Regions from separate parts of the Pseudomonas sp. GW821-FHT07B01 genome, predicted to be linked through region 3. Evidence: predicted binding sites of a transcription regulator. Region 3 holds the regulator's gene; each other region holds the start of a gene.

Region 1 (7,772 bases), on a different contig from region 3:
ACCTGCACACCGGCCACACTGACATCCCAGTCGGCCACCAGCGCGGCGGTCTTGGCGATATCGGCGCCCTGGTCGCCTACGGGGGTGACGCAACCAAGGACGATGTCATCCACTTGGCGGGTGTCGAGGTCGCTGCGCTGCGCCAGCGCCGTGAGCAAGCCGGCCACCAGGTTTACCGGCTTGACGCTGTGCAGGGCACCGTCGGCCTTGCCTTTACCCCGGGGCGTGCGTATCGCATCAAAGATCAAAGCTTGGGTCATGACATCCTCGAACCGCTGTGGGTGTGTGCCCCTACCTTAGGCCCGATTGACACGGTTTCAATGACGGATGCGCTCATTGGTTTTGACCCCCTCGCTCGGACGAACGGTAGGTACCTACGGGAAATGCCTGATTAATCGTTTTAGCTGTCTAGCCCTAGGGCTGGCGCCAATATGGCAATAAGCCTCATGCCGTTTTTAGCGCAAATACTTCTTAGCTGATATGAAATGAGTCTAAGCCAGAAAGAACGGGCGCTCTAAGGTTGAATCTGTAAGACGCTGCTGCCGGGTTTTGCTGGAGCAGCTGTAAGAAAAGTGCAACGTCACCTCGCGATACTGACTTCAACGGCACGCATTTGACGCTCAGGAATAACAACAAAAGAAAAGGCAGTCAGCCATGTTCAAACAATCGAAAGTACGTCAGGCGGGACTTATCCTGTTCGCCACCACCTTGATTCTGATCCTGCCCAATTTAACCAAGGTTATTGGGTGACACTCCCCGCTTGCGTGCACACACCGCACCAGGCCTGCAGCTTTTGGCAGCACCTGCCAGGACATTGCGCTTAGCGCTCCTGTTGCAGGGGCTGTCTTTTTACCTGCCGTTTTCCGTTATCGTGTGCGCCCTCACTCTCTCGCAACGGGCCTGTGCCTTGAAACCGATCCTCGCCCTTTTCGCCCTGCTGCTGAGCCTGCCTGCGGCGGCGGCACAGTTGACCATCGAGCTGGACCACACCCACAAAACCTGGGAGACCGCCGAGCTGCTCAAGCATCCCGACGCTCAGACGGTGCAGATCGTTGATGATGTGTCCTACAAGCGCAACATGACCTATCGTGCGGTGCCCCTCGCGGTGCTCTTGCCGGGCCTTAAATCTGCGAACCACCTGCAAGCCGTTGCCCTTGATGGTTTTGCCGCCGAACTTGCCGCCGCTCCGTTGCTGGAAAAAAACGGCGCCCGCGCCTGGCTGGCCGTGGAAGACCCGGCCCATCCATGGCCACCACTGGCACAGGGCAAGCCCAGCGCCGGACCGTTCTATCTGGTCTGGACCAACCCTCAAGCCGGACGTATCAGCCCGGAACAGTGGCCGTTCCAGGTCTCCAGGTTCAAACAGTTGCAGACGGTTGGCGAGCGTTTCCCGGCGTTATTGCCCGACCCGAAGCTGGCGGCGAACGACCCGATCAACCAAGGCTTCGCGTTGTTCCAGAAGAACTGCCTCGCGTGCCATCGCCTCAATGGCGGCGGTGATGCCCAGATGGGGCCGGACCTGAATGTGCCCTACAACCCCACCGAGTATTTCAGCGGCGATTTTCTCAGGCGTTACATCCGCGACCCGCAAAGCCTGAGGCATTGGCCACAGGCGAAGATGCCGGCGTTTACAGCCAGTGTATTGCCAGACAATGAGTTGGACTTGCTGGTGGGGTATTTGCGGCATATGGCGGGCCGCAAGTTGTAATTGGATGGACTCGCCCAAGCCGAGGCGTCTATGCGCCACGGTGGCATTCTCGATCGTTCCCACGCTCTGCGTGGTAACGCCTCTCGTGATGCTCTGCGTCACGCTATGGGACGCGGAGCGTCCTGGGCTGCATTCCCACGCAGAGCGTGGGAACGATCAAAGCTCGCTCCTACCGTTATCGGTCATTGCTGCGGCGCCACGAATACCTTGGCGTGCATCTGCTCATGCCCACCGCCACGGCGCATGCCCCGGACCGGGCAGGCGTCGAGGTAGTCCAGGCCGACGGCCAGCTTCAAGTGCCGCTCCGGCCGCGCCAGTTGGTTGGTCACGTCAAAGCTGTACCAGGCGTCATCCAGCCAGGCTTCGGCCCAGGCATGGCTGGCCAGGTGCGTGCTGTCTTCAGTATACAGATACCCCGACACATACCGCGCAGGGATCCCCAGGCTGCGTGCGCAGGCCAGGAACGCATGGGTGTGGTCCTGGCACACCCCTGCTGCACCTGCAAAGGCCTGGGCGGCGCAGGTATCGACGTCGGTCGCACCGGGGGTGTAGACCATGGTGTGGTTGAGCGCGTGCATCAAGTCGATAAGCGCCGTGCGGTCGCGACGCTGATGGCAGTGTTGCCCGGCAAACCCGCGCAGGGCGTCGTCGGGCTCGGTGAGGCGCGTGGAGCGCAGGAACGGAAAGGCAGACTGACTTTCGTGTTCGGCCTCGCGCAATTCATCGATTTCCACCACGCCCCGGGCGCCGATGATGATGGCGTCGTGGGGTTCGTCCAGCGTGAGCACATGCAAGATATTGCCGAAGGGGTCCACCTGTGCCCGCACCGGGCGCGGCAGGTCGAGTTGCCAGCTCAGCACGTGTTGGCGCTCGCTGTCATGGGGCGTCAGGCGCAGGTACTGGATGCTGGCGCGCACCTGGTCTTCGTAGTGGTAGGTAGTGTCGTGGCTGATGGAGAGTCTCATGCCGCCTCCAGGTAGGAACTGTAGATGGCGTCGCCCAACTGGCGGACCAAGGGGATAAAGTCGGTCAGCCAGGCATGCAGGCCTTCCTCGAGGATTTCGTCGATGGCCGTAAAGCGCAGGCGCGCATCCATCTCGGCGGCCAGGCGCTGGGCCGGGCGACCATTGAGGCCTGGCAGGCTCGCGAGGATCTGGTCGATCTCTTCGCTGCAAGCACGCAGCGAACGCGGCACATCGGCGCGTAACAGCAGCAGCTCGGCCACTTGCCGAGCGCCTGGTGCATCGCGATAAATCTCGGTGTACGCCTCGAACGACGACAGGGCGCGCAGCAACGCACTCCATTGGTAATAGGCGTGAGCCGTGCCATCGCTGACCGCCGCCGCCTGTTCGCCGGCCATTTCGTAGCGGGCATCCAGCAGGCGCAGGGTGTTATCGGCGCGCTCGATAAAGGTGCCCAGACGGATAAAGCGGAAGGCATCGTTGCGCATGATGGTGCCGTACGTGGCGCCCCGAAACAGATGGGAGCGCTCCTTGACCCACTCACAAAACCGGCTCATGCCGTAATGGCTGAGCCCCTGCTGGGCGATATCGCGAATGTCCAGCCAAGTGGCGTTGATGTTTTCCCACATGTCGGCAGTAATCCGCCCACGTACCGCGTGAGCGCTGGCCCGCGCCGCACCCAGACAGCTGTAGATGCTTGCCGGGTTGGCCGCGTCCAGGGCAAAAAAATGCAGCAAGCGTTCAGCGTGCAACGGGCCATGGCGCTCGTGGTAATCGTCCAGAGTGCCGGTGATCAACAGCGGCATGGCCAATTCGTGCAGGCCATCGCCGCGCCCGTCCTGGGGCATCAGCGACAGCGAATAGCTGACATCGAGCATGCGTGCGAGGTTTTCGGCACGTTCCAGGTAGCGTGACATCCAGTACAAATCCGAGGCAGTTCTACTCAACATGGCATCAGTCCTCGACCACCCAGGTGTCTTTGGTTCCGCCGCCCTGGGACGAGTTGACCACCAGCGAGCCTTCGCGCAGCGCCACACGGGTCAGGCCACCCGGCACCACGCGGGTGTCCTTGCCGGACAACACGAATGGGCGCAGGTCGATATGGCGCGGGGCGATGCCGTTTTCGACAAAGGTCGGGCAGGTGGACAAGCACAGGGTCGGCTGCGCGATATAGGCGTGTGGCTTGGCCTTGATACGCGCCCGGAACGCTTCGATTTCTGCGGTTGTAGAGGCCGGGCCAACCAGCATGCCGTAACCACCGGAGCCCTGGGTTTCCTTGACCACCAGGTCGGGCAGGTTGGCCAGTACGTGGGACAACTCGTCAGGCTTACGGCATTGAAAAGTCGGAACGTTCTGCAGGATCGGCTCTTCATCGAGGTAGAAGCGGATCATCTCGGTGACGAACGGGTAAACCGATTTGTCGTCCGCGACTCCGGTGCCAATGGCGTTGGCCAGCACCACATTGCCGCACCGGTAGGCGGCGAGCAGGCCGGGTACACCGAGCATCGAGTCGGGGTTGAATGCCAAGGGATCTAGAAATGCATCATCGAGGCGACGGTAGATCACATCGACAGTCTTGGGCCCATCGGTGGTGCGCATGAACACACGGTCATCGCGCACGAACAAATCCGCGCCTTCCACCAACTCCACACCCATTTCCCGAGCCAGGAAGGCATGTTCGAAGAACGCGCTGTTGAAACGCCCGGGCGTCAGTACCACCACACTGGGGTTATCCAGGGGGCTGGCGCTTTTGAGGGTGTCGAGCAGCAGGTTGGGGTAATGGTCGATGGGCGCGATGCGCTGGGCCGCGAACAACTCGGGGAACAGACGCATCATCATCTTGCGGTCTTCGAGCATGTAGCTGACACCGCTGGGCGTGCGCAGGTTGTCTTCGAGCACGTAGTACGTGCCGTCGCCATCGCGTACGAGGTCCACCCCGGAGATGTGCGAATAGATATCGCGGTGCAAGTCCAGGCCCTGCATTGCCAGTTGGTATTGCTCGTTGGCCAATACCTGCTCGGCGGGGATGATGCCGGCCTTGATGATGCGTTGGTCGTGGTACAGGTCGGTGAGGAACAGGTTCAGCGCCTTGACCCGCTGGATGCAACCGCGTTCGACAACCCGCCATTCACTCGCCGGAATGCTGCGGGGGATGGTATCGAAGGGGATCAGACGCTCGGTGCCTTGTTCGTCCCCGTAGAGGGTGAAGGTGATGCCGGCGCGATGGAACAGCAAATCGGCTTCACGCCGGCGCTGGGCCAGCAGTTCGGCAGGGGTGTCGGCCAACCAACGGGCGAACTCGCGATAATGGGGGCGAACCTGCCCTGCCCCATCGTACATTTCATCGTAATAAGTGCGGATCATGCCGTACTCCTTGTCACCCGGACGCAAGAACCTTCGCAAGGCCCGTGCCAGCGGCATAAACACTTGATAATCAAACGGTTGCATAATCCGAGGGGATTTGCCGCACCGTCCTGGTGCGCGCAATTGCCTGTGCCACGCCGTACGCTCCGTTGCAATGCGGTGTTTGGCTATCAACAGCATAGTCAGAGTTGATTTCACTGCCCGCCTGCACTTGCGGATAATCGCCCACATCGGTTGAACAGGACGTGTCCTACAGCCAAACCCTTTGCACATTCAGTAACGTATTGACTCGTGTACTGATGACTCCTCGATCTTCCCTTTCCGCCACCCTATTCGGGTGGCTTTTTTTTGCGCCTGAAACGGCAGTTTCCGTTGCGACGGTAGCCCAAACAAAATCGGCCGACCCAAAGGTCAGCCGATACGCTGTGCTGCTCATAAATACCAACTACATGGGTAACCCACGCACCTCCTGCTTGACGCCCCATCCTTCGATGATCCCTCCCAGGGGCTCGACCACCGCTTCAAAGTCTTGCTCGAAGTCTCCTATGCCGTCGTAGGTTGCGAACATGATTTTGCTCAGTTCCAGATACCAGGCGCCATCGTCGCGCGCGCTGACCTGGGCGTTGAGGGACTCCCCACGAAATCGACCCGCAGCCCTGCGCGCCCGTTCCTCATCCGGGAAAATGGCGTAGAACTCGATGGGGTGAAAGCGCGAGAAATCAAAGCCGCCTTCTTTCATGCGGCGCAGTACGTTGGTGCTGATGTCTTCTTGATAGGCTGTGCTCATGAAACGTCCTCCTCACACCGATGGATAGACTTTCCGTGCTTCCTGAAGCCCCGCGCCCTGCTGGCGCGGGCACCACGGCATAACAACACCGCAGGAAAACAAGCATGTAGCTGACAAGACCAGACCTTAGCGATTCATTCGCTGATCTCGATTGCAGAGTAGCGTGAAGCTATCACCGCCACCAGAGGTGCTCGTGTGGCGCGTGAAAAAAGTTTAGACGGAGGGAGAAATATCGAGAATCTGGATACTGTTCTGGTCTTTGAGAATCTTGACCGTCGGCTCGGGTTTACGGCCTTCCAGGTCATTGAGATCGAGTTTGGCAGCAATCGGCACCAGCTTCGCACGAATCATATGCGCAGCATCTTCGAGGCTGGGCTTTTGTTCGCAGGTGAACTGCTGCACGGACGTTTCACCGTGATCATCAACGAAGGTAATTTGCCACGTTTGCATCGATGCCTCCTCGATAAAACCCATAGGTGGGCTTACAAGTATCTGGACCTTGGCGGCGCGCAAAACGTTCCGCTCAAGCCCGGAGGCACCGGATCAACTGCACTTATTTTTCAGCGTGATCTTTCAAGGCTTTCAAGGTGTTGAACGGCGCGTCCACCACAAACTTGTTGGCCAGCCACGAAGGTACGCTGCCACCTGGCTCGGTGTGTACCTGGTAAGTGACTTCGGTCTGGTTATCGCCCTTTGGCACCAGTTTCCAGAAACCCTCCACCTGGGCGACCCGCACGTAGCCTTTTGCTTCGGGCTTGTAGGTCGGCACACCTTCCAGTTTGCGCGTGACGGTGCCGTCAGCGGCTTTGGTGGTGGTGACGTGGATGTAAGAATCGCGGTCCGTCACGGGGAACGGGGCCTTGAACTGGGTGTAGGTCCAGGCCTCGTCGCCTTTCTTGTCGACGAGTTTCTGGGATTTGCATTCATGGATCCATGCGCAAGCACCGACCACATCTTCCTGCAGCGCCTGGACCTTGGCCAAAGGCGCCTTGATCACGGTCACGCCGCGATAGGCCTTGTACTTGGAACCGGCAATCTCGCTCAGGGACACCTTGATACCGTCTTCGTCCTTGGCGACTTGCCAATCCTCAGCCTGGGCAGTGGCCGCAAACAACAGCGTAAAACCGCACAGCACAGCCACTCGTTTCAGCGAACCCATCGTTGTATTCCTTATTGTTGAAGTTCCGATAGTAAAGCCCATCAAGCCGCCGTCATCTGCTCCCACCAGCCGATCAGCCGGATGGCATCGGCCTGGTCGTTGCCGCACACCTCAATATCGGCATGGAAATCACTGCACACGGCGGGCCGCTGCGGTTGACCGAACAACTGGCACAATTGTTCCACCGACAGGTGCACGCAACGAACGCCAGCGGGTTTGCCCTGGGGCATTCCGGGTAGTGACGAACTGATGGAGGGGGCAATGCAGCAGGCGCCACAGCCTTCACGGCATTTCATGACCAGCAGGTCCTCGACGACTCAATAGGGATGGCCGGGCTAGAGTACGCCCTTAAACAGCCGTTTTAAAATGGCCCAACAGGAGTTTTTTGCACAAAACAAAAGTGACCGACCAGTCTGCGACAGATGGTCGGCAACCTGGGTCACCTGTGCTCAGAAAGTTTATTGCTTGAATTCGAAATCCAGCGCAGCGCCTTCAACATCACGGCGCTCTTCGTTACGCAGTTGCAGCTTCATCTCATTGCTGAGCAAGCGGCCGTTGATCTGGAACGCACTGTTGTCGGTGGGCTTTTCACCAAACATCGGCGGCAACAGAGGCACGCTCTTGGGCTTAGGCATGGTGCCAATGGGTTGCAAGTGCCTGACCATGTCCGAAGGCAGGGACAGGTCCAACTGTGCCGGTGGCAGTTTGGTCTGGGCGACCTCATGGGCCGACTTGGACTTGCTCGCCACGGGTGCACGCTTTTTGGTCGAAGCGGCTTTCTTTTGCGCGGCA
Region 2 (7,772 bases), on a different contig from region 3:
GGGTCACGGTGCCGATTTCGACAAAGCCGAAACCCAACTGCGCAAACCCGTCGATGGCGGCGCCGTTCTTGTCCAGGCCGGCTGCCAGCCCGACCGGGTTGGGGAAGTCGAGCCCCATCACCGACACCGGCATTTTCGCCGGTGCCTTGCATACCAGGCCATTGAGCCCCAGGCGGCCACCAGCGCCGATCAGGTCCAGGGACAGATCGTGGGAGGTTTCCGGGGAAAGTTTGAACAACAGCTGGCGGGCCAGGTTATACATGGGCGGGCTAGACTCGGATGGCGGTAAAAGGTGGCGGTGATTATAGCCGCGGCGGTGGGTTGCATGCGAGGCATGACACTCGATCTCATTGACGCTGCGCCATCAAGGCCTCATAGCGCACCCAGATCCTCTCGGCGTAGCGCAGGCGTAATGCCTCACGCTGAGGGCCGGGGCCGGGCCCAACGTTGTAAGCGCCCACTGCCGTCCAGTTGTAGCCAAAACGCTGTATAAAATCGGCAAGAATCGAGGCGCCTACTTCCACCGACAGGCAAGGTTCGTTCAACAACCGCTCTTCGGTAATACCCTGCTTGAGCAAACGAGGCAGGTGAATGCTGTTTATCTGCATCAAGCCAATATCCCGTGTGCCGTTTCGGTTGCTGTAGTTCATTGCTTGCGCACGGTAACCCGACTCGACTGAGGCGATAGCCTGCAGTAACTCTGGCTCGAGATCGTAGCGGCTGGCCGCCTCTTCCCAGCAATAGGCCCATGCCGGGTTACAGCCCATCAGCACACTGAACAACAGGCCTCTGCCCCCGACCCTAACCTTTAACATTACTGGCCTGACCACAGACGGCGCACAGGTGCAGGACAGCCCTCGGTTGATCACCCACCCGTACCGGGCATGTAAAGCGATAGCCCTTGCCATAAATAGTCTTGATAAAGCCTTTGTCGGCCCTCAAGTGCTTGCGCAGGGAATAAATACAACGCGTAAGTGACTCATCGGCTACCTCGCCCCGAGGCCAGGCCAGTTCCAGCAAGCGGTCCTTGGTCATCAGTGCGCCACCGGAGGCCAGCAGCAACCTCAGCACCTGCGCCTCCTTGGGAGGCAGCTGTATATCCGCATCCGCGCCTATCAACCGACCATCGCCGTGCAAGGTCCAGCGAGCGAAGACCAGGGATGCCGCCGCTTCTTGCGTCACGACGGCCATACGCACCTCTGTATCGACTACTGACATTCAAATCCTTACTGTGTGAACCGGCTCACCTGCCATTGGCACGACTATAAAAACCGCCCCGCAGACTCGCGTTAGGAAAAAACCCATTCAATGGTTTTTTTTGGGCCGCTGCCGGTCAGACAAATCGCTTGCCCCCTTATCGCGACAGCCATTCCTGAAAGGTCTCCTGCAACTCGACCCCTAGCCGGTCCTCCAACTGCACCAACTCACCTAACGCCATCAATTGTCCATTGACCCGCACCTCCACACATCGTGTGACGCCTGGGTCCAAGGGCAGCACTTTTCCCGGCGCGAACGCGGCCAAACGCTTGCGGCTGATCAATTGCTCCTGCAGCAGTATTTCCAGGTGCATGGACAAATGCCTTTTCAGGGGGAAAACTCGCGCTCCGTCCGTAGGAACGCACGTTGCACACGCTCATATTGCGCGGCGGTCAACTGAGGTGGCCCGGCCTGCGGGTCGCCACCACCGGCATGCGCCTGCCCCGGCAAGGTTTCATTCAGCACCTGGGCCACATCCAGCTCGGCGAGCAATTTCTCGATAACTTTCACTTGGGCAGGCGAGCCCTTGATCAACACACTGTTGGTATCCGGATAGGCCAGCAACGCAAGGCGGCCGTCGGCCAACTGGTCCCTCTGCGCCTGGGATAGCCGGGCCTGGATCATCGAGAGCATGCCTGGTACCCGGCCCCTGTTGGTACCCACGCCGTGCGGGTGATCTTCCACCGGGAAATTGACCACTTGCACCACGCCAAATGCAGGCGGGCGCTCTGGCGCCTTGCGAGGGGGCTGATCCATCAGTTGCGTCAGCCGCAATATATGATCGACATAGCTGGGAGGCCCGGACACGTAGAACATGCGCGCCCCGTTTGCGCGCAGCGGATAACGCGGCTCATCCAGCCCTGCACGCCGCATGATGCCACGCAGCCTGTCGACACTAATATGTTGCAGCGCCACCGCCGAGCTTCTCGCTTCGTCGGCAGCGTAGACGTGCAACACTTGGCCATCGCTGTGCCAGATCAAGCCTTCGCGCGCGGCGAGCGTTTCAATGACCTGTTGCGGCGCCGCAAAATCGAACGCTCCGCTCACCTGCCTACTAGCCACGGCACGGCTGGTCACCACGGGCAGGCCCAATGACACAGACAACGCAGCAAAGAAAGCCGGCAGCCCCTCATCCTGTGCCTGGTACACCTCGCCACAGGCCGTGCGACTGCCCAGCAACAGCGCGGCGCACAGCAGCACGCTGTACAGCCAGCGGCAATTGAGGGTTGCGAGGAAATCAGCGTGCACCGTGGGAATGCCTGGCGGTCTGGCCTGAGGAAGCGGCCATACTGCGAGGCGCACGAGGTTCAATCATGATGGAAAGTTGACGGCCAGTTGCACCGGCCCACCCATGGCATGTGCCTTGCTATGCACTCTGTATCAGGCTCGCACCAACGGCGGCACGGGCCTACGGACAAAGGCGTCGTTTCCCTGCAATGGCCTGTAACGCCAGCTTGGGAAACGGCGCTTTTTTTTCAGAAAAGGCAGGTATTGATGAACGATCCGCTGGCTTGGGTACACGGCAGCGATGCCCCGGAAAAGAGCAGCCTGGACCTTGGGTTCATGGCCCTGACCGATTGCGCCTCGTTGGTGGTCGCCGCCACCCAGGGCTTCGCCCAACCTTACGGCCTCACACTCAACCTCAAGCGCCAGGCGTCCTGGGCCAACCTGCGCGATAAGCTGGTCAGCGGTGAACTGGACGCCGCCCACAGTCTCTACGGGCTGATCTATGCCGTACACCTGGGCATCGGCGGCGTCGCCGCCAGCCCCATGGCAGTGCTGATGGGGCTGAACCAGAATGGCCAGGGCATCAACCTGTCCCACGGCCTGCAACAGCAAGGGGTGATCACTCCTGAGGCGTTGAAAGGCCATGTGCACCAAAGCCGGACAAAACTGACCTTCGCTCAGACGTTTCCCACCGGCACCCACGCCATGTGGTTGTATTACTGGCTGGCGAGCCAAGGCATTCATCCATTGCAGGATGTGAACAGTGTGGTGGTGCCGCCGCCGCAAATGGTGGCGCACCTGCAAGCCGGACGCATCGATGGACTTTGCGTGGGTGAACCCTGGTGCGCCAGCGCAGTGCAACAGAACCAGGGCTTTACCCTGGCGACCAGCCAGGCAATCTGGCCGGACCACCCGGAAAAAGTCCTGGGCTGCACCCAAGCCTTCGCTGACGCGTACCCCAATACCGCACGCGTGCTGGTCATGGCGATTCTCGAGGCCAGCCGGTTTATCGAACAGAGCCGTGAAAACCGCCGCTCTACCGCCCAGTTGCTCAGTGCCAGTGAATACCTCGACGCACCTGTGGGCTGCATCGAACCGCGCCTGCTGGGGCACTATGACGATGGCCTGGGCAACCACTGGCAGGATCCCCATGCACTGCGCTTTTTCGCCGACGGCGAGGTGAACCTGCCTTACCTCAGCGATGGCATGTGGTTCATGACCCAGTTCCGGCGCTGGGGCTTGCTGCGGGAAGACCCTGACTACCTGGGCGTTGCCCGGCAAGTTCAGCAATTGGCACTGTATCGCCAGGCTGCCGAGGCGCTGGGCATTAACGCAGGCGACTCGGACATGCGCCGCAGCCAGTTGCTCGACGGCAAGACCTGGGACGGCAGCGACCCCGCTGGCTACGCCCGCAGCTTCCACCTGCATGCCCTGGCCGATGATGCCAATCGCCAAGCGCTGCGCTGACAGGAGCCCGACGATGCTGCGAATCCTGTTGATCAACGACACCCCGCGCAAGGTCGGGCGCCTCAAGGCCGCATTGACCGAGGCCGGCTTCGAGGTGATCGATGAGTCCGGCTTGACCATCGACCTGCCCGCACGCGTCGAAACAGTGCGTCCTGATGTGATCCTGATCGATACCGAGTCACCCGGGCGCGATGTGATGGAGCAAGTGGTGCTGGTCAGCCGCGATCAGCCACGGCCCATCGTGATGTTCACCGACGAGCACGACCCGAATGTAATGCGCCAGGCCATCAAGTCCGGCGTCAGTGCCTATATCGTCGAAGGTATCCAGGCCCAGCGCCTGCAACCGATCCTCGATGTGGCAATGGCGCGCTTCGAGAGTGACCAGGCCCTGCGCGCCCAGCTTCATGCCCGCGACCAGCAACTGGCCGAACGCAAGCGCATCGAGTTGGCCAAGGGCCTGCTGATGAAGATGAAGAGCTGCAACGAGGAAGAGGCCTACACCCTGATGCGCCGCCAGGCCATGAGCCGTCAACAGAAACTGATCCAGGTGGCGGAGCAGATTATTGCCATGAGCGAGTTGCTCGGCTGATCTGGCTCAGCTCTTGCTAAAGAATTATCACAGGTAGCCAACGGCGGTTGCCCCTTCACGACAAAGACGTCGCCCACCCGGTTTGCCCTTGCGAACCCGGTGGCGGCGTTTTTTCGTTTCTAGACCCCCAACCGTTGAGGTGCGTGATGAAATCAAGCTTCTGGAAATCCGGGCACACCCCGACCCTGTTTGCCGCGTTCCTGTATTTCGACCTGAGCTTCATGGTCTGGTACCTGCTGGGCCCCCTGGCGGTGCAGATTGCCGCTGACTTGCACCTGACCACCCAACAGCGCGGCCTAGTGGTCGCCACCCCGATCCTGGCGGGCGCGGTACTGCGCTTCTTGATGGGGATGCTGGCCGACAAGCTGTCGCCCAAGACCGCCGGGCTGATAGGCCAGGTGATTGTGATCGTGGCGCTGTTCTGCGCCTGGAAACTGGGGATCCACAGCTACGAACAAGCGCTGCTGCTAGGCATGTTCCTGGGCATGGCCGGTGCGTCCTTCGCGGTCGCCCTGCCCTTGGCGTCACAGTGGTACCCGGCGGAGCACCAAGGCAAGGCCATGGGCATCGCCGGCGCCGGTAACTCCGGCACCGTGTTTGCGGCGTTGCTGGCGCCCGTGCTGGCGGCCGCCTTTGGTTGGAGCAATGTGTTCGGCTTTGCACTGATCCCACTGGTGCTGACCCTGATCGTATTCGCCTGGCTTGCGCGCAATGCGCCTGAACGGCCGAAAGCCAAAGCCATGGCCGACTACTTCAAGGCCTTGGGCGACCGCGACAGTTGGTGGTTCATGTTCTTCTACAGCGTGACCTTCGGCGGCTTTATCGGCCTGGCCAGCGCCCTGCCCGGCTACTTCAACGACCAATATGGCCTGAGCCCGGTGACCGCCGGCTACTACACCGCCGCCTGTGTGTTCGGCGGCAGCCTGATGCGCCCATTGGGCGGCGCCCTGGCAGACCGGTTCGGCGGGATCAAAACCTTGCTCGGCATGTACAGCGTGGCGGTGATCTGCATTGCGGCAGTGGGGTTCAACCTACCCAGTTCCTACGCGGCGCTGGCACTTTTCGTCTGCACCATGCTCGGCCTGGGCGCTGGCAATGGGGCGGTATTCCAACTGGTGCCGCAGCGTTTTCGCAGTGAGATCGGCGTCATGACCGGCCTGATCGGCATGGCCGGCGGCATCGGTGGCTTCGCCCTTGCGGCGGGCATGGGCGCCATCAAGCAGAGTACTGGCAGCTATCAACTGGCCCTGTGGTTGTTCGCCAGCCTCGGTGTGCTGGCCTGGTTCGGCCTGCATGGGGTGAAACGGCGCTGGAGAACCACCTGGGGTTCGGCCGCCGTGACCGCCGCACGCGTCTGATGAGCTTACAACTGAGCGTCGCCCAGGCCAGTGCCATCGGCCCGCGCAGCGAGAACCAGGATGCGCTGCGGGTGGTCACGCCCATGGCGGAACTGGCCGCGAGCAAAGGCTACCTGTGCGCACTGGCCGACGGCGTCAGCCAGTGCGCCGACGGTGGCCTGGCCGCACGCTCGACCCTGCAGGCCCTGGCCCTGGACTACTACGCTACGCCACAGACCTGGGGCGTGGCCCAGGCGCTGGAGCGCTTGTTACTGGCGCAGAATCGCTGGTTGCAAGCCAACGGCGGCGGCCAACCGTTGCTCACCACCCTCAGCGCCCTGGTGTTTCGCGGCCAACGCTTCACCTTGGCCCATGTCGGTGATTGCCGGGCGTATCGTTGGCTTGACGGCGAGTTGCAACGCATCAGCGAAGACCATGTGTGGGAACAGCCGGGCATGCAACATGTACTCAAGCGCGCCCTCGGCCTGGATCAGCACCTAGTGCTGGACTTCCTCGATGGTCCATTGCGCGAGGGCGAGTGTTTCCTGCTGCTCAGCGACGGGGTATGGGCCACGCTGGGCGATCACAGCATCGGCGCGATCCTGCGCGAACAGAGCGACCTCGAGCTGGCCGTCAACACCCTGGTCAACGCCGCCCACCTGGCGGGTAGTCAAGACAACGCCAGCGCCTTGCTGGTGCGCATCGATCAACTCGGCGCGGCCACCCTCGGCGACGCCTTGGTGCAGTTGCAGCAATGGCCACTGCCGCCACCGCTGAAAGTCGGACAAACCTTTGAAGGTTGGCAGGTGCAAAGCGTGCTGGCGCAGAGTCGGCAGTCGTTGCTGTACCGCGTGCACGACGCCCAGGGGCAACCCTGGCTGCTCAAGACCTTGCCGTTGCGTTGCGACGATACCGACGCCGCCCAGGCCTTGTTATCGGAGGAATGGTTTCTGCGCCGGGTCGCCGGCCGGGCCTTTCCCGAAGTGCATGCCGCCAGTGGCCGTCAGCATTTGTACTACGTGATGCGCGAATACGCCGGGCAAACCCTGGCCCAACTGTTCCAACAACAGGGCCCGCTGCCGTTGGCACAATGGCAGTCGATTGCCGAACGCTTGCTGCGCGCCGTGGGCCTGTTGCATCGCCGGCAGATCCTGCACCGCGACATCAAGCCAGAAAACCTGCTGCTGGGAGAAGATGGCGAACTGCGAGTGCTGGACTTCGGCCTGGCCTATTGCCCCGGGCTCTCCGAGGACCGTGCGCACCTGCTGCCCGGCACCCCGAGTTTCATCGCGCCCGAGGCGTTCGCTGGCGAGCAGCCTACGGCACAACAGGATTTGTACAGCGTCGGCGTGACCTTGTATTACCTGCTAACCGGGCATTACCCCTACGGTGAAATCGAGGCCTTCCAACGGCCCAGGTTTTCCCAATCCGTCAGCGCCAGCCGTTATCGCCCCGACTTGCCGGAATGGTTGCCACACAGCCTGGAACGAGCGGTGACCGCTGTCTCTGCCCAACGTTATGAAACCGCCGAAGAATGGCTGTTGGTGCTGGAGCAGGCCGATCGCCGCGAATTGAGCGTACGCCCACGCCCTTTGCTCGAACGCGAACCCTTGAAAGTCTGGCAGACCCTGGCGATGGCTTCGCTGCTACTCAATCTGGTGCTGCTGTACTGGCTGATGCACCACTAGCGGGCAGAATGCGCCGACTCTCCGTGTAAACGCCCAGTAAACCTGGGCTATAGGGACTTGGCACAGCTGCTGCATTAACGTTCCCAACACCCCACATATAGCCGCTCCTTCAACGACGAAGGGCCGAGCTTCCCGAGAGAACGGGACCAGGACAAAGGCGTCCTCGCTAGCTGACTAGCGGGGATGCCTTTTTTGTTTGCGCACGAT
Region 3 (7,772 bases):
TGGTGGCCCATGGGCTGGCCTGGTTGAACCTGGAACCGCGCATACTGCGTGCTTTGCAGGGTGGGGCGATCTGCGCGCTTGGCACGGCGCTGGGCGCGGTGCCGGTGTTGGTGATTCGGCGCATGCCGATGGCGCTTAGCGACACCCTGCTGGGCTTTGGTGCCGGTGTGATGCTGGCGGCGACTGCGTTTTCTCTGGTGGTGCCGGGTATCGCCGCCGCCGAAAGCCTGGGACTTTCACCTTGGGGCGCCAGTGGCTTGATCAGCTTCGGCATCATGCTCGGGGCGTTCGGCCTGTACCTCGTAGACCGCAAGGTTTCTGGCGCCAGCCCGGAAATGCTGGTGGGTACACCGGATAAACCGGTTATCCCGCCGCGTATTTGGTTGTTCGTGTTTGCCATCATTGCGCACAACATTCCGGAAGGCATGGCTGTGGGGGTTTCTGCGGGCGGAGGCATGGCGGATGCCGACAGCCTCGCCATGGGCATTGCCCTGCAGGATGTGCCTGAAGGGCTGGTGATTGCGCTGGTATTGGCTGGGGCGGGAATGTCGCGGATCAAAGCCTTTTTGATTGGCGCTGCATCAGGCTTGGTTGAGCCGGTATTTGCGGTGCTCTGTGCATGGCTGGTGAGCCTTGCCGAAGTGTTGTTGCCGCTGGGTTTGGCGTTGGCCGCCGGGGCAATGTTGCTGGTCGTGACTCATGAAGTCATCCCCGAGTCACGCCGCAATGGCCATGAAAATCTCGCCAGCCTTGGGCTGTGCCTCGGGTTTTGCCTGATGATGGTGATGGATACGGCGTTAGGCTGAGGGTGGTTCCCTGTGGGAGCGAGCTTGCTCGAAAAAAAAACTGAGAGCACTGCGTTAACCAGGATGCCCGCGTTATCGTTGACGTTTTTCGCGAGCAAGCTCCTACAGTAGGGTTATTCGCCTTCGTCGAAGTAGTTGTTGATCAACGCGACCAGTGCGGCCATTGCTTCGTCTTCTTGCTCGCCTTCGGTGCGCAGATGGATTTTGGTGCCTTTGCCGGCCGCCAACATCATCATCGCCATGATGCTTTTGCCATCGACCATGGACTCTGGCGTACGCCCAGCACGGATCTGGCAGGGGAACTGGCCGGCCACGCCGACGAATTTAGCCGACGCCCGGGCGTGCAAGCCCAGCTTGTTGATGATTTCAATTTCCAGAGCAGGCATCGCGCAGGTGTTCCTTTCAACTCAGGTCGCGGTGGCGAACCTGGACGTTCTTGAGGGTTTGTTGCAGCACCTGGCCCAGCCGTTCAGTCAAATAGACCGAGCGGTGGTGGCCGCCGGTGCAGCCAATGGCAATGGTGACATAGGCTCGATTGCTGGCGGCAAAGCGCGGCAACCATTTGAGCAGGTAGCTGGAGATGTCCTGGAACATCTCTTCCACATCCGGTTGTGCGGCCAGGTAGTCGATCACAGGCTGATCCAGCCCGGACTGATCGCGCAACTCCGGTTTCCAGTAAGGGTTGGGCAGGCAGCGCACATCGAACACAAGGTCGGCATCTACCGGCATGCCGCGCTTGAAGCCAAATGACTCGACCAGAAACGCCGTCCCCGGCTCAGGCTGGTTCAGCAGGCGCAGCTTGATCGCGTCGCGCAACTGATACAGGTTCAGATTGGTGGTGTTGATCTTCAGGTCGGCCAGGTCAATGATCGGCCCGAGCAGCTTGGTCTCGTCCTCGATGGCTTCGGCCAGGGAGCGGTTGGCGCTGCTGAGGGGGTGGCGTCGACGGGTTTCGGAGAACCGCTTGAGCAAGGTCTCTTCGTCGGCATCCAGGTACAGCACATCGCAATGAATGTGCTTGGCACGCACTTCTTCCAACAGTTCCGGGAACCGCGAGAGGTGGCTAGGCAGGTTGCGCGCATCAATCGAGACCGCTACCAGCGGCTGCGCCAATTCGGTATGGATCAGTGCGCGTTCCGCCAGCTCTGGCAGCAGGCCGGCGGGCAGGTTGTCGATGCAATAGAAGCCGTTGTCCTCAAGCACATTGAGGGCGGTGCTCTTACCCGACCCGGAGCGACCGCTGACGATGATCAAACGCATGATTACTGCCCGTTTTGTTCATCCAGGACAACTTGGTACAACGCTTCATTGCTGGAGGCGCTGCGCAGTTTGTCGCGTACATCCTTGCGGTCCAGCATGCTGGCGATCTGCCGTAGCAGTTCCAGGTGCGCATCGGTGGCGGCTTCCGGGACCAGCAGCACAAACAGCAGGTCGACCGGGGCGCCGTCGATGGCGTCGAAATCAATCGGAGCGTCCAGGTGCATCAGCGCGCTCACAGGTTTATCACAACCTTTGAGGCGGCAGTGAGGGATCGCGATGCCGTTGCCAAAACCGGTGGAGCCGAGTTTTTCACGGGCAATCAGAGCTTCGAAGACATCTTGCATCTCCAGATCCGGAATTTCCCGGGCGATCAGGTTGGCAATTTGTTCGAGGGCGCGCTTTTTACTGCCGCCCGGCACGTTCACGAGGGAACGGCCGGGGGTCAGGATGTTTTCAAGTCGGATCATGGGGGGAGAGTTAACGACCTGTACCTTGCATCAGGTGCAGATTCTTTTCCTTATGCTTTATGAGTTGGCGGTCGAGCTTGTCGTAGAGCGAGTCAATTGCCGCATACATGTCTTCATGTTCTGCATTGGCAACGAGCTTGGCATTCGGTACGTGCAGGGTGGCCTCGATTTTCTGCTTGAGCTTATCGACCTCCATGATGACCTGCACGTTGGTGATCTTGTCAAAATGCCCCGCAAGCTTGTTCAGTTTGCTCTCGGTGTATTCACGCAGGGGCTTGGTGACTTCCAGCTGGTGTCCACTGATGTTGACTTGCATACAGCTTCTCCTTCGTTGCCAGTGCATAAAGCGGTGGGCAGGAATACCCACCACTGGAACGCTGTGGCCCGCCCGTCACATCAAACGCTTACGCTCGCTGGAAGGCGCGATCCCTAGGGACTCGCGGTACTTGGCGACGGTTCGACGGGCGACCTGAATGCCTTGTGCCTCCAGTAAACCAGCGATCTTGCTGTCACTCAACGGCTTTTTCTGATTTTCAGCGGCAACCAGTTTTTTGATGATCGCGCGGATCGCCGTGGACGAGCATTCACCGCCTTCAGAGGTGCTGACGTGGCTGGAGAAAAAGTATTTCAGCTCATAAATACCCCGTGGGGTATGCATGAATTTCTGCGTGGTAACTCGGGAAATCGTCGATTCATGCATGCCGACGGCTTCGGCGATGTCGTGCAGCACCAGAGGCTTCATGGCCTCGTCGCCGTACTCCAGGAAACCGCGCTGGTGTTCGACGATCTGGGTTGCGACTTTCATCAGGGTTTCGTTGCGGCTTTGCAGGCTCTTGATGAACCACCGCGCTTCCTGCAACTGGTTGCGCATGAAGGTGTTATCGGCGCTGGTGTCGGCGCGGCGCACAAAACCTGCGTATTGCGGGTTGACCCGCAGGCGCGGTACCGACTCCTGATTCAGCTCCACCAGCCAACGTTCGTTGTCCTTGCGCACAATGACGTCGGGCACCACATATTCGGCTTCGCTGGATTCGATCTGCGAGCCTGGGCGCGGGTTGAGGCTTTGCACCAGCTCGATGACCTGGCGCAAGTCATCTTCCTTGAGCTTCATACGGCGCATCAGTTGGCTGTAGTCGCGACTGCCCAACAGGTCGATGTAGTCGCTGACCAGGCGTTGCGCTTCGGTGAGCCATGGGGTCTTGGCCGGCAATTGGCGCAGTTGCAGCAACAGGCACTCGCTGAGTGTGCGGGCACCAATGCCGGCGGGCTCGAACTGCTGGATGCGGTGCAGGACGGCTTCGATTTCGTCCAGTTCGATATCCAGTTCCGGGTCGAAGGCCTCGAGGATCTCGTCGAGGGTTTCGTCCAGGTAACCCTGGTTATTGATGCAATCGATCAGGGTGACCGCGATCAGGCGATCGGTATCGGACATCGGCGCCAGGTTCAGTTGCCACAGCAAGTGGCTCTGCAGGCTCTCGCCCGCCGACGTGCGGGTGGTGAAGTCCCACTCGTCATCATCGCTGCTTGGCAGGCTGCTGGCGCTGGTCTGGTAGACGTCTTCCCAGGCGGTGTCCACGGGAAGCTCGTTGGGAATGCGTTCGTTCCAGTCGCCTTCCTCCAGGTTGTCCACCGTCGGGGCGGTTTCCTGATAGGAGGGTTCCTGCACGTCGGGATTGGGTTTTTGCTCGATGTTGTCGGCCAGCGGGTCTGCATTATCGAAGTCGTCGCCTTCTTCCTGGCGTTCGAGCATCGGATTGGACTCCAGGGCCTCCTGGATTTCCTGTTGCAGGTCCAGGGTCGACAATTGGAGCAGGCGGATGGCCTGTTGCAGCTGCGGTGTCATCGTCAGCTGCTGGCCCATTCTCAGGACTAGCGATGGTTTCATGGCAGGGGCTTAACACCTTATTCGCCGGCGCAATGCGCCATCCACGACAGGGCGCGTGAGCGCCAAACATAAGCAAATTATATGCCTGATCTCGGGGCCTTTGCCTAGAGCGCGGTAACAATAAAAAAACCGAGGTTTCCATTGACTCCCGCACGCTCCAGGTAAGAGCGCGATACCCCTGTGTTTACAGGCGGAACTCGTGACCCAGGTACACTTCCTTCACCAGCTCGTTGGCCAGGATGGTTTCGGCATCGCCTTCGGCAATCAGCTGACCATCGTTGACGATATACGCGGTTTCGCAGATATCGAGGGTTTCGCGCACGTTGTGATCGGTGATCAGCACGCCAATGCCCTTGGCCTTGAGGTGATGGATGATCTGCTTGATGTCGCCCACTGAAATCGGGTCGACACCGGCAAAGGGTTCATCCAGCAGGATGAATTTCGGCGCGGTCGCCAGGGCGCGGGCGATTTCCACGCGACGACGTTCACCACCGGACAAGCTCATGCCGAGGTTGTCGCGAATATGGTTGATGTGGAATTCCTGCAGCAGGCTTTCCAGCTCCTGGCGGCGACCATCGCGATCGAGTTCCTTGCGGGTCTCGAGGATCGCCATGATGTTGTCGGCTACCGACAGTTTACGGAAGATCGACGCCTCCTGCGGAAGATAGCCGATACCTGCCCGTGCACGACCGTGCATGGGTTGGTGGCTGACGTCCAGGTCGTCGATCAATACGCGACCCTGGTCCGCCTGGACCAGCCCGACGATCATATAGAAGCAGGTGGTTTTGCCGGCACCGTTAGGGCCGAGCAGGCCGACGATCTGGCCGCTGTCGATCGACAGGCTGACGTCGCGTACCACCTGGCGGCTTTTATAGGCCTTGGCCAGATGCTGGGCTTTCAGGGTTGCCATTACTCGGCCTTCTTCTTCGGCTGGATAACCATGTCGATGCGTGGGCGGGGTGCGGTGACCTTGTTGCCGTTGGCGCGACCGGCGTTAGCGATCTGCTTCACGGTGTCATAGGTGATTTTTTCACCTTCCGTGGAGTTGCCGTCCGGGCTCAGCACCTTGGCCTGATCAATCAGTACGATGCGGTTCTGCTGGGCGTGATACTGGATAGTCTTGCCGTAGCCTTTCATGGGGCCTGTATCGGTAGCGGACTGCTTCTGCTCGAAATAAGCCAGGTTGCCGACCGAAGTCACCACATCGATATCGCCGGTCTTGGTACGAGTCAGGGTCACCGTGTTGCCGGTAATCTTCATCGAGCCTTGGGTGATGATCACGCCGCCGGTGTAGGTGGCGACACCTTGCTTGTCATCGAGCTGCGCATCGTCAGCCGAGATGTGGATCGGTTGCTGGCTATCGTTCGGCAGAGCCCAGGCGCTCACGCTTCCCAGTGCTGCGCCCAGACCGAGCAAAATAGGGAGAGTTTTAACGAGCCTCATACTGTCCTCTTACGTTCGATAGCAGGTGTATCCTGCTTTCTTTCAAATACGCTTTCATTCCCTTGCCAGTCGATACACCGCCAGCGCCGTCGATTCTAACGTCTTGCTCGGTCTGCGCATATTGCTTCTGTGGGAATACGGTCATGCGACTGCTGGTAATGATGGTGTCGCGGTTCTGCGCGTCTGTACGTGCGACGCGAACCGAGTCGATCAGTTCAACTTCGGTGCCGTCAGGGTTGACTTCGCCACGCTTGCTGGTCACGTGCCAGGGGAATTCGGTGCCGCGATACAGGTTCAGGTCCGGATTGGTCAGCAGGCTGACTTCGGAAGCCTTCAAGTGCTCGACCTTGTCCGATGTCATCTCATACTGCACCTTGCCGTCGGGCAGGTACTGAATGCTGTAGGCATTGGTGGCGTAATAGTCGATAAGGCCTTCGTCAACCTGCGCAACAGGCTTGTCGAGAAAGCGCTCCGGGCTGATATTCCAGTAGCCCACCGCCAGGAGCAGCGCGGCGATGACCCCGAATAACAGGAAGTTGCGAATCTTTTTGCTCAGCATATAACGCTCTATAGGTAGGCGGCGTGGGCCGCTTCAAGACTGCCCTGGGCACGCAGGATCAACTCGCAGAACTCGCGGGCGGCACCTTCGCCGCCACGGGCGGTGGTGATGCCATGGGCGTGTTCGCGGACAAACGCCGCGGCATTCGCGACGGCCATGCCCAGGCCCACCCGGCGAATCACCGGCAGGTCTGGCAGGTCGTCGCCCAGATAGGCGACCTGTTCATAGCTTAGGTTGAGTTGGCCAAGAAGCTCGTCCAGCACCACCAGTTTATCCTCGCGGCCCTGATACAGGTGAGGAATACCGAGGTTTTGTGCGCGGCGTTCCACAACCGGTGTTTTTCGACCGCTGATAATTGCGGTTTGCACGCCCGCTGCCATCAGCATTTTGATGCCTTGGCCGTCGAGGGTGTTGAAGGTCTTGAATTCGCTGCCGTCTTCGAGGAAGTACAGGCGGCCATCCGTCAGCACGCCGTCAACGTCGAAAATCGCCAGTTTGATGTTTTTACCGCGTTGCATCAGGTCGCTGGTCATTTACATCACTCCTGCGCGCAGCAAGTCGCCTAGGTTTAGGGCCCCGATCGGCCGATCATCGTGGTCGACCACGATCAGTGCACCTATCCGGTGGTCTTCCATGATTTTCAACGCTTCAGCCGCGAGCATTTCGGCGCGGGCGGTCTTGCCGTGAGGGGTCATCACGGCGTCGATGGTCGCGGTATGGATATCAATGGTGCGGTCGAGGGTGCGACGCAGGTCGCCGTCGGTGAATATCCCGGCCAGCCGGCCATCGGTTTCGACGATGGCGGTCATGCCCAAGCCCTTGCGGGTCATTTCCATCAGCGCATCCCGAAGCAGAGTGCCGCGTGGAACGCTCGGCAGCTCGGCGCCGCTATGCATGACATTTTCCACTTTCAGCAGCAGGCGACGGCCCAGTGCGCCACCCGGATGTGAAAATGCGAAGTCCTCGGCCGTAAACCCGCGGGCCTCCAGCAATGCCACCGCCAGGGCATCGCCCATTACCAGCGCGGCGGTGGTGGAGGAGGTGGGCGCCAGGTTCAGCGGGCAGGCCTCGTGGGCCACGTGCACGTTCAGGTTGACGTCGGCAGCCTTGGCCAACGTTGACTCAGGGTTGCCTGTGAGGCTGATCATCTGGATGCCCAGGCGCTTGATCAGCGGCAACAGGGTCACGATTTCGTTGGTGGTGCCGGAGTTGGACAGCGCCAAAATCACGTCATCCTTGGTGATCATGCCCATGTCGCCGTGGCTGGCTTCGGCCGGGTGCACGAAAAACGCAGTGGTCCCCGTGCTCGCCAAGGTCGCCGCGATCTTGTTGCCAATGTGGCCGGACTTGCC

Evidence for each region. The regulator sigma-54, encoded in region 3, starts transcription at its own class of promoters, with help from an activator protein. The targets are predictions, from matches to a motif close to ANTGGCATNNANNTTGCTNT.
Region 1: the regulator sigma-54 is predicted to act here: its motif matches at 5,067-5,086, upstream of AC07S6_RS02150 (circularly permuted type 2 ATP-grasp protein).
Region 2: the regulator sigma-54 is predicted to act here: its motif matches at 2,608-2,627, upstream of AC07S6_RS01845 (CmpA/NrtA family ABC transporter substrate-binding protein).

What each region holds. Positions count from the first base shown of each region.
Region 1 is NZ_JBWKRA010000001.1:462,323-470,094, forward strand. Features, by position in the region: gene AC07S6_RS02130 (acetyl-CoA C-acetyltransferase) at 1-260, opposite strand, end outside; gene AC07S6_RS02135 (c-type cytochrome) at 908-1,708, shown strand; gene AC07S6_RS02140 (transglutaminase family protein) at 1,891-2,673, opposite strand; gene AC07S6_RS02145 (alpha-E domain-containing protein) at 2,670-3,620, opposite strand; gene AC07S6_RS02150 (circularly permuted type 2 ATP-grasp protein) at 3,625-5,034, opposite strand; gene AC07S6_RS02155 (ribonuclease E inhibitor RraB) at 5,480-5,821, opposite strand; gene AC07S6_RS02160 (hypothetical protein) at 6,035-6,271, opposite strand; gene AC07S6_RS02165 (START domain-containing protein) at 6,375-6,980, opposite strand; gene AC07S6_RS02170 (YkgJ family cysteine cluster protein) at 7,022-7,276, opposite strand; gene AC07S6_RS02175 (hypothetical protein) at 7,439-7,772, opposite strand, start outside.
Region 2 is NZ_JBWKRA010000001.1:397,829-405,600, forward strand. Features, by position in the region: gene AC07S6_RS01820 (quinone-dependent dihydroorotate dehydrogenase) at 1-262, opposite strand, end outside; gene AC07S6_RS01825 (transglycosylase SLT domain-containing protein) at 348-815, opposite strand; gene AC07S6_RS01830 (winged helix-turn-helix domain-containing protein) at 802-1,191, opposite strand; gene AC07S6_RS01835 (FliM/FliN family flagellar motor switch protein) at 1,355-1,570, opposite strand; gene AC07S6_RS01840 (secretin N-terminal domain-containing protein) at 1,585-2,505, opposite strand; gene AC07S6_RS01845 (CmpA/NrtA family ABC transporter substrate-binding protein) at 2,752-3,951, shown strand; gene AC07S6_RS01850 (ANTAR domain-containing response regulator) at 3,965-4,540, shown strand; gene AC07S6_RS01855 (nitrate/nitrite transporter) at 4,687-5,898, shown strand; gene AC07S6_RS01860 (bifunctional protein-serine/threonine kinase/phosphatase) at 5,898-7,565, shown strand.
Region 3 is NZ_JBWKRA010000010.1:108,712-116,483, forward strand. Features, by position in the region: gene AC07S6_RS13450 (ZIP family metal transporter) at 1-806, shown strand, start outside; gene AC07S6_RS13455 (HPr family phosphocarrier protein) at 920-1,192, opposite strand; gene rapZ (RNase adapter RapZ) at 1,209-2,066, opposite strand; gene ptsN (PTS IIA-like nitrogen regulatory protein PtsN) at 2,069-2,533, opposite strand; gene hpf (ribosome hibernation-promoting factor, HPF/YfiA family) at 2,544-2,849, opposite strand; gene AC07S6_RS13475 (RNA polymerase factor sigma-54) at 2,925-4,418, opposite strand; gene lptB (LPS export ABC transporter ATP-binding protein) at 4,603-5,328, opposite strand; gene lptA (lipopolysaccharide transport periplasmic protein LptA) at 5,328-5,861, opposite strand; gene lptC (LPS export ABC transporter periplasmic protein LptC) at 5,848-6,420, opposite strand; gene AC07S6_RS13495 (KdsC family phosphatase) at 6,429-6,953, opposite strand; gene AC07S6_RS13500 (KpsF/GutQ family sugar-phosphate isomerase) at 6,954-7,772, opposite strand, start outside.